2 linked regions of the Stieleria sp. JC731 genome follow. The protein of the gene in region 1 interacts with the protein of each later gene in a pairwise test. Links are inferred from orthologs where the notes say so. Each region holds a gene or a part of one and is shown in the gene's direction. Other genes may lie near its edges.

Region 1 (5,786 bases):
CATGATCGCGATTGATTCGGAAGATCTTCCTGACGACTTCCCGTTGGCAACGTTCGCCCGAATGATGAACAGTGAAAACGGTATCCAGAATGCCGATGCGTATAAAACTGTTCGTGAACAACAGGGCGAGTTGGCTGCCAACCGTAAGAAAGAACTCGAAGAAGAAGAGCGTGCTCGTGAGTTGGAAGCGATGAAGGCTGCTGAAGAAGAAGCCAAAGCTGACTCTGATGCTGAGCCTGCGCTCGAGTCGGCCGAAGAACCTGCTGATGCTGAGATGGCAGCAGAAGACAATGAGACCGTGTCCGAGCCGGAGCAATCGTCTGAGTCAAAAGCAGAGAGCGAAGCTGAAGCGAGTGACTCCGAAGTAAGTGACTCCGCAGAGGGCGGTGATCAATCGGGCGGTGCGGAATCTACGACTGAAGAGATGGCCGAAGACGCCGCTGAATCTGAAGATACTGCCGCGGAAGAACAACCAGCGACCGAATCTGATCCAGGGGCCGATGAGGAGTCCGAAGAGGTCGAATCGAACTGATCGACTGAAGCGACTTCGCTAAATTGGAAATCATGAAAGGCACGGGGATAAAACCTCGTGCCTTTCTCTATGTCTTGAACGCATTTCCAGGGGACAGTATTAATCCCATTGGCCACCACCGAGTTCGGCCGATAGGGAATCGATTGAATCGTTCAGTTGGCACATGAAATCGCGTTTGGAAAGTCCAGACGGGAGTGGGCTGCCAAAAACGATGTCACAGAGAAACGGCACCAAGATCGCCTCTCCTTTCGGTAGGGCTTTGCCCAGTCCACGCATGAAAACCGGAATGATGGGGACCTCGGGGTGACGTCGCGCCAAGTGTGCGACGCCGGTCTGTAGCTCTTTTAGCAGTTCAGGTTCACCTCGGGTGCCTTCGGGAAACAGTAAGACGATCTCGTCATTGGCCAGTGAATCCGAGATGTCTTGTAGAGGATGCCGACCGTCGGGGCTTCGCCCGACTTGGTTGCGGTCAATGGGGATGATTCCGACGATCTTCCTGGCGAACCAACTGCGTAGCGGTCGGCTTAAAAAGTAGTCCGCTGCGGCCACCGGTCGGACCTTCTTGAGACGCGACAAGCCGAGCACGTGCATTAGAGCAAAGACGTCCAAATGGCTATTGTGGTTGGCAACGATGATTGCCGGACCATCACCAGGAATTCGCTCGGGATGCTTTAGGTTTGTTCCGAGAATGACGATCATCAACGGCCGAATGACGATCGCGAAAAATAGCCATCGCAATTTGTGGTTCATTCGGTACAGGCTCAGCCGTAGAAGTAATAGACGAAGTGGAAGAACAGTGGCGCGGTGAATATCAGCGAGTCAACTCGGTCTAAAACGCCACCATGGCCAGGAAGAGTCGCGCCGAAGTCTTTGATTTTCAGATCGCGTTTTAGAGACGACATGCAAAGGTCACCAAAGAAGCCCGCAAACGCAATGATGACTCCTGCGATGCCAGAGCATTTCCAATCCATCAGCGTCAACTTGGGGCCAAGGATGATGGAGACGAGGATCGTTGTTGCAGCGCCACCGATCAGTCCGGCATAGGTTTTTCCTGGACTGACCGTGGGGGCGACTTTTCGGCCGCCGCAGGATTTACCCCAACAGAACTGAAAGATGTCGTTCAGTTCTGTCATCAACACCAGCAGCAATAGAAGCCCTGGCCCGGGATGGCGTTTGCCGACTTCGGAAGGGTAGCTACCAATAAGCCGAACCGAATCGGATAGCGTCGGATCAAAGGTCAGCAGGATCGCAGCGTGCGACAGGCTGAAAACTGTCAACATCAAACCCCAATGTAGGGTGCCCGCAGCTTTCAGAAATCCTTCGGTACGGCCGATCGTGATCATTCGGGCTGGCAAAGCGATGAACATGATGACCGGAATGAACACGATGAACATGCCGTACCAGTTCACTGCCGCAAAGTAGTACTGAAGCGGAATCGTGGCATAGGCGTAGAACAATACCCGCCGATCTGCCCGACGTGTCGGCGTCATCGACAAGAACTCTTTCAACGCCAAAAAGCTGACAAATGCGAAGAGCCAAACTGCTGAGTTTGCTGCGGGGACGATCGCTGCAACGAACAAGCCGACGATGACCCACCACGTTTTGATACGGCTAGTTAGCTCGCCATCTTGATCCTTGTTGAACAACCATCTTGCGACCAAGACCAACACGGTTGCAGCGCCGAGGGCGACGGCAATGCCCAAAAGGGTGTAACGGACTTCGATTGCTAGGTGTTCCATAGACCTACCAAGATAGTTGATTCTGGTGGGGGCGTGCCGCCGGATGGTGGACGCCTCAGCGATAGATACCCAAGAGCCCGCCGCTGCGCTATCGATACGCCATGCTGCGCACAAATCCTGACAAGCAGGCTCTTGTGTGGAAACACACACGCGCACTCGGGACATCGCATGAACCCCATCTCGCCAATTCGCGACAAAGACGCAAGCCGGTCACCAAATGCCAAGCCGACATGGCCGGAATCCGTCATGGTGGCTGCCGTCACATCGGCTTTGTTTCTGATGTTCTATGGTGGGGCCGCGTTTTTGACTTCTTACCGACAAGACGTTGGAACCTGGTACTACGAATGGGAGAAAGCGATCCCATTTGTTCCCGCGATGATCATTCCATACATGTCCATCGATCTGTTTTTCGTGATCGCGCCCTTTGTATGTTCCACTCGTTCTGAACTACGTGTCTTGGGCCAGCGACTATCAGCGATTGTGATCGTCGCTGCCGTTTGCTTCTTGGTCTACCCGCTTGAACTGGCTGTCGAGCGGCCGCAGCCAAGCGGCTTCTTCGGTTCGATCTACACCTGGTTTACGGCGATGGATAAGCCGTTCAACCTTTGCCCATCGATGCACATTGCGCTGCGGACCGTTTTGGCGGTTCACTTCGGAAGGCACTGCCGTGGCCTTTCCAGGGTGTTGATGAATCTTTGGTTCTGTTTAATCGGCCTATCAACTTTGCTGCTGTACCAGCATCACTTTATTGACGTCGTTGGTGGTTTCGTTCTGGCGGTGGTGGTGATGTATGTCTTCGATGGATTGGGATGGAAGCGAAAAGCCACACCGGACTTCGGGATCGCTTCGATCTATGGAGCTGCCAGTTTGCTACTGATCGCACCTATGGCTTGGATTCCGAGCTGTGGTTGGCTGACGCTTTGGCCAGGCGTGGCTTGTGGCATCACTGCACTCGGCTATCTCAAGTTGGGCGATTCGATCTACCGCCGCAAGAATGGCAGGATTTCATGGCCAGCCAGGATATTGATGGGACCGGTGCTCGCAGGACAATGGCTTTCTTGGAAGTACTACGCAAGACGATCAAATGTCGCTGATCATGTCGTCGACAACGTGTGGATTGGTCGCTTGCCAACAGCATGTGAAGAACGCCAAATCGAACAGAACGCAATTGGTGCGGTGGTCGATGTTTGTGTCGCGTTCAACGAAAATTCTCAGTTGCTGGAACTTGAGCGTCTTGAATTGCCAATTCTTGATCTGACCGCGCCAACAGAGAGCCAAATCGAAATTGCGGTAAGGTTTATCGAAGCCAATCGGCATCGTGGGGTTCTGATCCATTGCAAGGCCGGTTATTCGCGTAGCGCCGCGATCGTCGCTGCTTGGCTTGTCAAAACCGGGCGATGTCGGTCAGCCGAAGCGGCTTTCGATCGGATCCGGCTATCTCGTCCGGATATTGTTGTTCGACCTGAAATACGTTGCTTGCAGTTCGGAACCGTCGCGACGGCTTAGTTGCCGTCCGGTCGCCGTCAAACAGTTCACCCGAGATTAAATCATGCCCAGCGTTTACGACTTAAAGCCAAAGTTTCAATCGGTCCTTCGACCTGTCGTGAGGTTCCTCGCCAGCCAAGGCGTGACGGCGAATCAGGTCACTCTTTTTGCCGTCTTGATCTCGGTTTGCCAAGGGCTTTTGGTCGTACTGTTCCCGATGTCCTGGTGGGCCTTGGCGATGATGCCGGTGGTCTTGCTAATTCGCATGGGGCTTAACGCGATCGACGGTATGTTGGCAAGGGAGTTCAACCAGAAGAGCAACTTGGGAGCCATCCTGAATGAACTCGGGGACATTGTGAGCGACGTTTGTTTGTACTTGCCACTCGCATTGGTTTCACAGCTTTCGGTTTGGTTGCTGGTGCTGTTTGTGGTCCTAGCGGTCATTGTTGAATTTGCAGGAATGACCGCGATTCAAGTTGGTGGAGAACGTCGCTATGACGGCCCGATGGGAAAGAGTGACCGCGCCTTTTGGGTTGGCCTACTTTCAACCCTATTGGCAGCCGGATGGATCAATGCATCGGTTGCAAGCGGCTATCTGGTTTGTCTGATCTTTTTGTCAGTAATCTCCGTTTGGAATCGCTGCCGGAAGGCTCTTCAATTGCAGACCGCGATTTAAACTCAAACCAAAGCCTTCGCCGTGACGACAATCACCCTTCGCCAAAATGTTTCCGAGCAACAGCCCGAAGAACGGTGCGAGTCAGCACCGATCGCGGCAAGTGCCCTGCACCGTAGCCGCTCAATCGCTGAAGCTCCAAAGTCCAGTTGCAAGGAACGAAGATCAGTCGAGGATTCATTTGTTGCAAGTGACGGGCAAATCATCTTTTATCGCTATTGGCGACCTGCCAGCGAAAGCCAACGATCGGTTTTGTTGTTTCACCGTGGGCACGAGCATTCCGAAAGATGGCAGGAGTTTGTCGAAACAAGTGAGCTCGATGACTGTTGGTTTTTCGCCTGGGATGCTCGCGGTCATGGACGGACACAGGGGGCACGTGGTGCTGCCGAAAGCTTCGCGCGGATGGTTCAAGATGCCGACGAATTCGCTTGCCATCTTTCGACAAAGTTTGGTTTGCCAATTTCGGAAATGGGTGTCGTCGGTCAAAGCGTTGGTGCGGTTTTGGCGGCGGCTTGGATTCACGACTATGCCCGACCGGTGCGAGCAATGGTGCTGGCGACTCCTGCCTTGCGCATCAAGCTTTATGTGCCGCTAGCGATTCCGGGGTTGCGATTGCTTCACAAGGTTCGGCCCCAAAGCTTTATCAGCAGCTACGTTAAGCCCAAAATGTTGACTCACGACCATGATCAAGCCAGGCGTTACGCAAGCGATCCGTTGATCTCACCTCAAATCGCTGTCAACGTATTGTTGGACTTGTACGATAGCTCAACCAGATTGATGGATGATGCTTCAGCGATCACAACACCAACATTGATGTTCGTTTCGGACAAAGACTATGTTGTGCGAAACGATGCGCAGAAACAATTCTTTGCGGGGTTGTCGTCTTCTGACAAACAACTTGTTGAGCTGAAGGGGTTTTATCACAGCACATTCTGGGAACGCGATCGTGCCCAAGTTATCAAGCAAACGTCCGCATTTCTTAAGCGACAATTCGTGGGGCCAAAGATCCCCGCGAGCAGTCAGCAATTGGCTATCCCGTCCGAAAGAAAGTATCGCAAGCTGAAAGAGTCGCAGTCGATAGCGTCGTCGGCTTGGTATTCGCTGCAGCGCTTAATGTTGAATACGGCCGGTCGACTTAGCCGTGGTGTTCGCATCGGTTGGAAAAGTGGATTCGACAGCGGTCAGTCGCTCGACCATGTTTATCGCGACAAGGCCGAAGGGATTTCGTCCGTTGGTCGAATGATCGATCGCGGTTATCTGGATGCCGTTGGTTGGAAAGGCATCCGACAACGAAAAGTTCATCTAGAGCAACTGCTGGATCAAACTATCGCCCAAGCAACTCAAGAATTCGGTGAAG
Region 2 (4,326 bases), on another replicon or contig:
TCTGGTCAACATCCTGCATCCCAAGCACGGGTGCGGTCCGCAAAGCCGCGTAGCGGATACATTCAAACCAGATTTTGGATTCTCGTCCAAGCATTCTTCATCGTCATCTACGGCGATCAAACACCCGCTGACCGGCGGTAGGGAAGCCGCCGACGCCGGTGCATCGACCTTATGCGGGTCTGCGAACCAAAGTTCGCATCTTGGATTGCGAAACTTTTCGGGCTATCGAGAATGAACCGGCGCTAGTGCTTCGATTCATATGAGAATACGGGTTCGGGTCATCAGCCGACGGGCGTTAGCCCCGGTTATTGCACTGAAACCGTGGCTAACGCCATGCGGCTAATCCTAAAATCGAGTTGGCACGAAGCACTGGTGACGGACCTGACAACCGTCCTGACCGGAACGGATTACTTTTCCGGCATATCTTTCGTAGTGAGCTACGCTTATAAATCGACTGGTGTAGTGAATCCCTCCCCCTCACAAGGTGAGCCCTGATCCATGTGTGGAATCGTTGGTTACGTCGGAGCCAATAATGCTGGCGACTTTCTTATTAATGGCCTTCGTCGGCTGGAATATCGCGGCTATGACAGCGCCGGAATCGCGATTACGTGCGATCAGCAGTTCCATGTCACTCGCAGCGTCGGACGCATCGATGCGTTGGCCGGACGCCTAGGACCAAACCCCGTCGATGGGAAGCTTGGGATCGGGCACACGCGCTGGGCAACTCATGGTCCCGCAACAGAAGAAAACGCGCACCCACACGTTGGTGGTGATGGCGAAGTCATCCTTGTCCACAACGGTGTGATCGAGAACTTCCAAGTCCTGAAAAACGAATTGATCGAAAAGGGCTATGAGTTTTCTTCGGCAACCGACAGCGAAGTGGTCGCGCATTTGGTCGCCGAGGGGCTGAAGGTCACCAAGGAAACTCCAGATCAACCTTCGCTTCGATTCGCGCAAGCGGTTCAGTGGGCGATCGCGCAGCTGCGTGGTACATACGGTTTGGTGGTTGCGTTCCGAGATCAACCAGAACTTCTGATCGCGGCCCGCTTTGGCAGTCCGTTGGTTCTCGGCGTCGGCCACGGCGAATACTTCGTCGCAAGCGATTCGTCACCGTTGGCTGGATGCACCGACCGAATCGTGTACATGGCGGATCACCAGTTGGCCATCCTGACACCGGAAGGCTTCACCGTTTTGCACCGCGACCAAGGCAAAGTCAGTGTGCAGATTCAGCCACTCGAAGCCGTCGAAGAAGAAGTCAGCCTGCAAGGCTATGACCATTACATGCTCAAGGAAATCTATGAGCAGCCCGAGTCGCTACGAAATGCGATGCGTGGGCGACTTGATGAAGAAAACGCGACCGCTGTATTTGGCGGATTGAACCTGACGCCTCAGCAGCTGCGAAGCGTCGAAAGGATCATCTTGACCGGCTGCGGAACGAGCTGGCACTCGGCGCTAGTGGGTGAGTATTTGATCGAAGAACTCGCTCGGATTCCCGTCAGTGTTGAGTACGCGAGTGAGCTTCGGTACCGGAACCCGCCGATCGAAAACAACACGCTTGTGTTTGGGTTGACGCAAAGTGGTGAAACCGCCGATACGCTTGCAGCTTTGCGTGAGACCAAGCGTAAAGGACACCGCACACTGGCCATTTGCAATGTCGTTGGCAGCTCGATCGCGCAGGCCGCCGACGGCGGCGTTTACCTGCATGCGGGGCCCGAAATCGGTGTCGCGAGCACCAAGGCATACACCAGCCAGTGCTGTGTTCTGGCGATGCTTGCGCTGTACTTTGGTCGGATTCGCCACCTCAGCTATGAAGCCGGGACCAACATCATTTCTGATTTGATGAAGGCCCCAGGTGCGGTTCAGGAAGCCTTGTCATGCAACGAGCAGGTTAAGAGGGTCGCTGAGAAGTACCAGAACGCGACCAACATTCTGTACTTGGGACGTCAATTGAATTTCCCGACGGCACTTGAAGGCGCATTGAAGCTGAAGGAAATCAGCTACGTTCACGCCGAAGGCTACCCTGCGGCTGAAATGAAGCATGGCCCAATCGCATTGGTCGACGAAAATACGCCAAGCGTCTTCATCGTGCCTCAGGGAACGACATACGACAAAGTTTTGGCAAACATGGAAGAGGTTAAGGCGCGTGGCGGCCCGATCATCGCGGTGGCTAGCAAAGATGATCCACATATCGATGCGGTCGCGGACGACGTCATTCACATCCCGGACGTCCCTTCATTGATCCAGCCGATCGTGACGGTTGTACCGCTGCAGCTGCTTTCTTATCACATCGCATTGCTTCGTGGCTGCGACGTTGATAAACCGAGGAACTTAGCCAAGAGTGTCACCGTCGAATAACCGTTCCGACGATTTGTATGCAGCCGGCTTTTTTGCTTGAAAAGCCGTTGCGGAGAGCGTGAGGGAAACTACGCTTTACTTCTACGGGACTGCGGGGCGACACCATCTGCATATTTGTCCAGACATTCGGAAGAAGCAATGAATCGACACGGATTGACGTTTAATTCACGAAAGGCATTGATGAACAATATCGGCGAAGCCGCCGGCACTGAGATCGCCAATTTGATATCCGACATGGCATCGGAGATTGAAGAATTGCGTCGCACGAAAGTCAACGTGACCAAGATCGTCCCAGACGCTGAAGATTTGTCGTCGAACCAGTCGCAGGCGAGAATCTAAGCTTCCGCGTCCGCATCGAAAAATTGCCAGCAAACGCCGTGACAAATCACGGCGTTTTTTTAATAGCAAATCTCCAGGGACAGAGCACATCCAGGGACAGAGCACATCCAGGGACAGAGCACATCCAGGGACAGAGCACATCCAGGGACAGAGCACATCCAGGGACAGAGCACATCCAGGGACAGAGCACATCCAGGGACAGAGCACGCGCATTGCGTGAATTTGCCGGAAAGCAGGTCCGCTCAAGAGATGCACGATTGTTGAGCGATGAATTCTGGCGTTGCCTCGATTATTAGCAACGGAGCTAGCCAACGGTCCAGATGTGCTGAACTTCTGGTCAGCGTCGTTGTTTTTTTCGATCGCTGAAGTGCCGACACCAGCGCCAAATTCCGCCGTAGTGTCAGCGTTCGCCCCCATTAGTCTGTTTACCGCCATCGAACTGAAAGTCCAAAACCCTCATTGGCACACTGCTTGCTAACTGTGCTAGGCCAAGGGAGGAAAGTAAGGATACGCACTTTCTTCAGGGATGATCGCTTGAGTCGTAACGGGGAATTGCGACTCGGGCAGCTGAAAGTGATGCGAAGTCATGCACTAAGCTCACTTGATGTAATGGCTTTCGAGTCGGGTGATCTGGTTCCGGTGCCTGATCACCCGACTCTGCCATCACACCACAAAAAAAGCCAAGGCGTTTTGCCTTGGCTTTTTTTGTAAGTTAATTCAGAAGCAGCGAACTGCTAACAGCGACACTAGTTGCCAAACGGATCGCCACCGAATGGGTCGCTATCACCGGCTCCACCTCCGAACGGGCTTCCACCAGCATCTCCGCCGCCAAACGGGTCGCCACCTGCGGGGGCCGATCCACCGAATGGATCATCCGATGCAGCTGGTGCCGCTCCACCAGCAGCGGCTGCGCCGCCGACGGGTTCTTCGTTTGCGAAGGGATCTCCGACAACATCTTTCAGCATGTCGTTATCTTCGACTTTCGGAGCACCTTGCGCGACGTCGTCTGCGAAGGGGTTATCGACGGTCGGATTGACTGGTGCGGCGGGTGCAGGAGCGGGTCGAGTGGCCGGTGCTTGCTGAACCGGTGAAGGAGCGGCTGCGTTCAGCTCCTTCATACGAATGTCAGATCGGTTCGAAGCATTCGCCATTGCTTCCAAACGAGCAGTCTGACGAATTTGCTCAAGCTTCAAGCGGGCCGAGCCTTGGAACCGAGATAGCGAGCGACCGACGTAATACCCGCCACCGTACGCGGCTTCCAGTTTAGCACCTTCTTTCCAATCGCCTTCGGCTTGCTCCGGACGGCCTTGTAGGTGTGCGACGATTCCGCGGAAGTAATAGACGCGAGGATCTCGCGATCCGCCATCGATCGCGGCTGTGAGCTGGTCGAAAGCGTCGGCATAGTCGCCAGCGTAGTAAGCATGCACTCCGCGTCCGTAGGTTTCAGCGAGGACTGACTGGTTTTGGGCGAACACAGACTGGTTCACCGTTGCGGTCGTCGAACCGATAACCGCGGCAAGAGCTGCCAAAGAGAGCAAACGTCGAGACATTGCTAGTAGATCCTTTTTCCCTGTGCGAGCGGGCGAGAAGTTCAAATGCAAAAGAGAAGAGAAGAAGCGGATAAGTAAAGAA

Evidence for each region. The genes of interacting proteins can lie anywhere in the genome.
Region 2: the proteins of LOC67_RS06640 (region 1) and glmS interact in binary tests that used the Escherichia coli proteins (3 or more experiments, as listed by UniProt). The link is inferred for Stieleria sp. JC731 from one-to-one orthologs.

What each region holds. Positions count from the first base shown.
Region 1 is NZ_JAJKFQ010000002.1:213,070-218,855, reverse strand. The notes cover bases 1,625-4,608. They hold LOC67_RS06640 (phosphatase PAP2/dual specificity phosphatase family protein), read left to right. Parts: upstream 1,625-2,439; coding sequence 2,440-3,777; downstream 3,778-4,608. Other genes in these bases: LOC67_RS06630 (bifunctional alpha/beta hydrolase/class I SAM-dependent methyltransferase), read left to right, coding at 4,454-4,608; LOC67_RS06635 (CDP-alcohol phosphatidyltransferase family protein), read left to right, coding at 3,821-4,432; LOC67_RS06645 (phosphatidate cytidylyltransferase), read right to left, coding at 1,625-2,271. Outside these bases: IRE (iron responsive element), read left to right, coding at 1-532; lysophospholipid acyltransferase family protein, read right to left, coding at 632-1,282; more of phosphatidate cytidylyltransferase, read right to left, coding at 1,294-1,624; more of bifunctional alpha/beta hydrolase/class I SAM-dependent methyltransferase, read left to right, coding at 4,609-5,786.
Region 2 is NZ_JAJKFQ010000011.1:1,173,103-1,177,428, reverse strand. What follows is about bases 1-2,926. They hold glmS (glutamine--fructose-6-phosphate transaminase (isomerizing)), read left to right. Parts: upstream 1-498; coding sequence 499-2,355; downstream 2,356-2,926. Other genes in these bases: LOC67_RS21225 (hypothetical protein), read left to right, coding at 2,494-2,694; LOC67_RS21235 (hypothetical protein), read left to right, coding at 1-53. Also shown: hypothetical protein, read right to left, coding at 3,441-4,244. UniProt on the Escherichia coli protein: Catalyzes the first step in hexosamine metabolism, converting fructose-6P into glucosamine-6P using glutamine as a nitrogen source.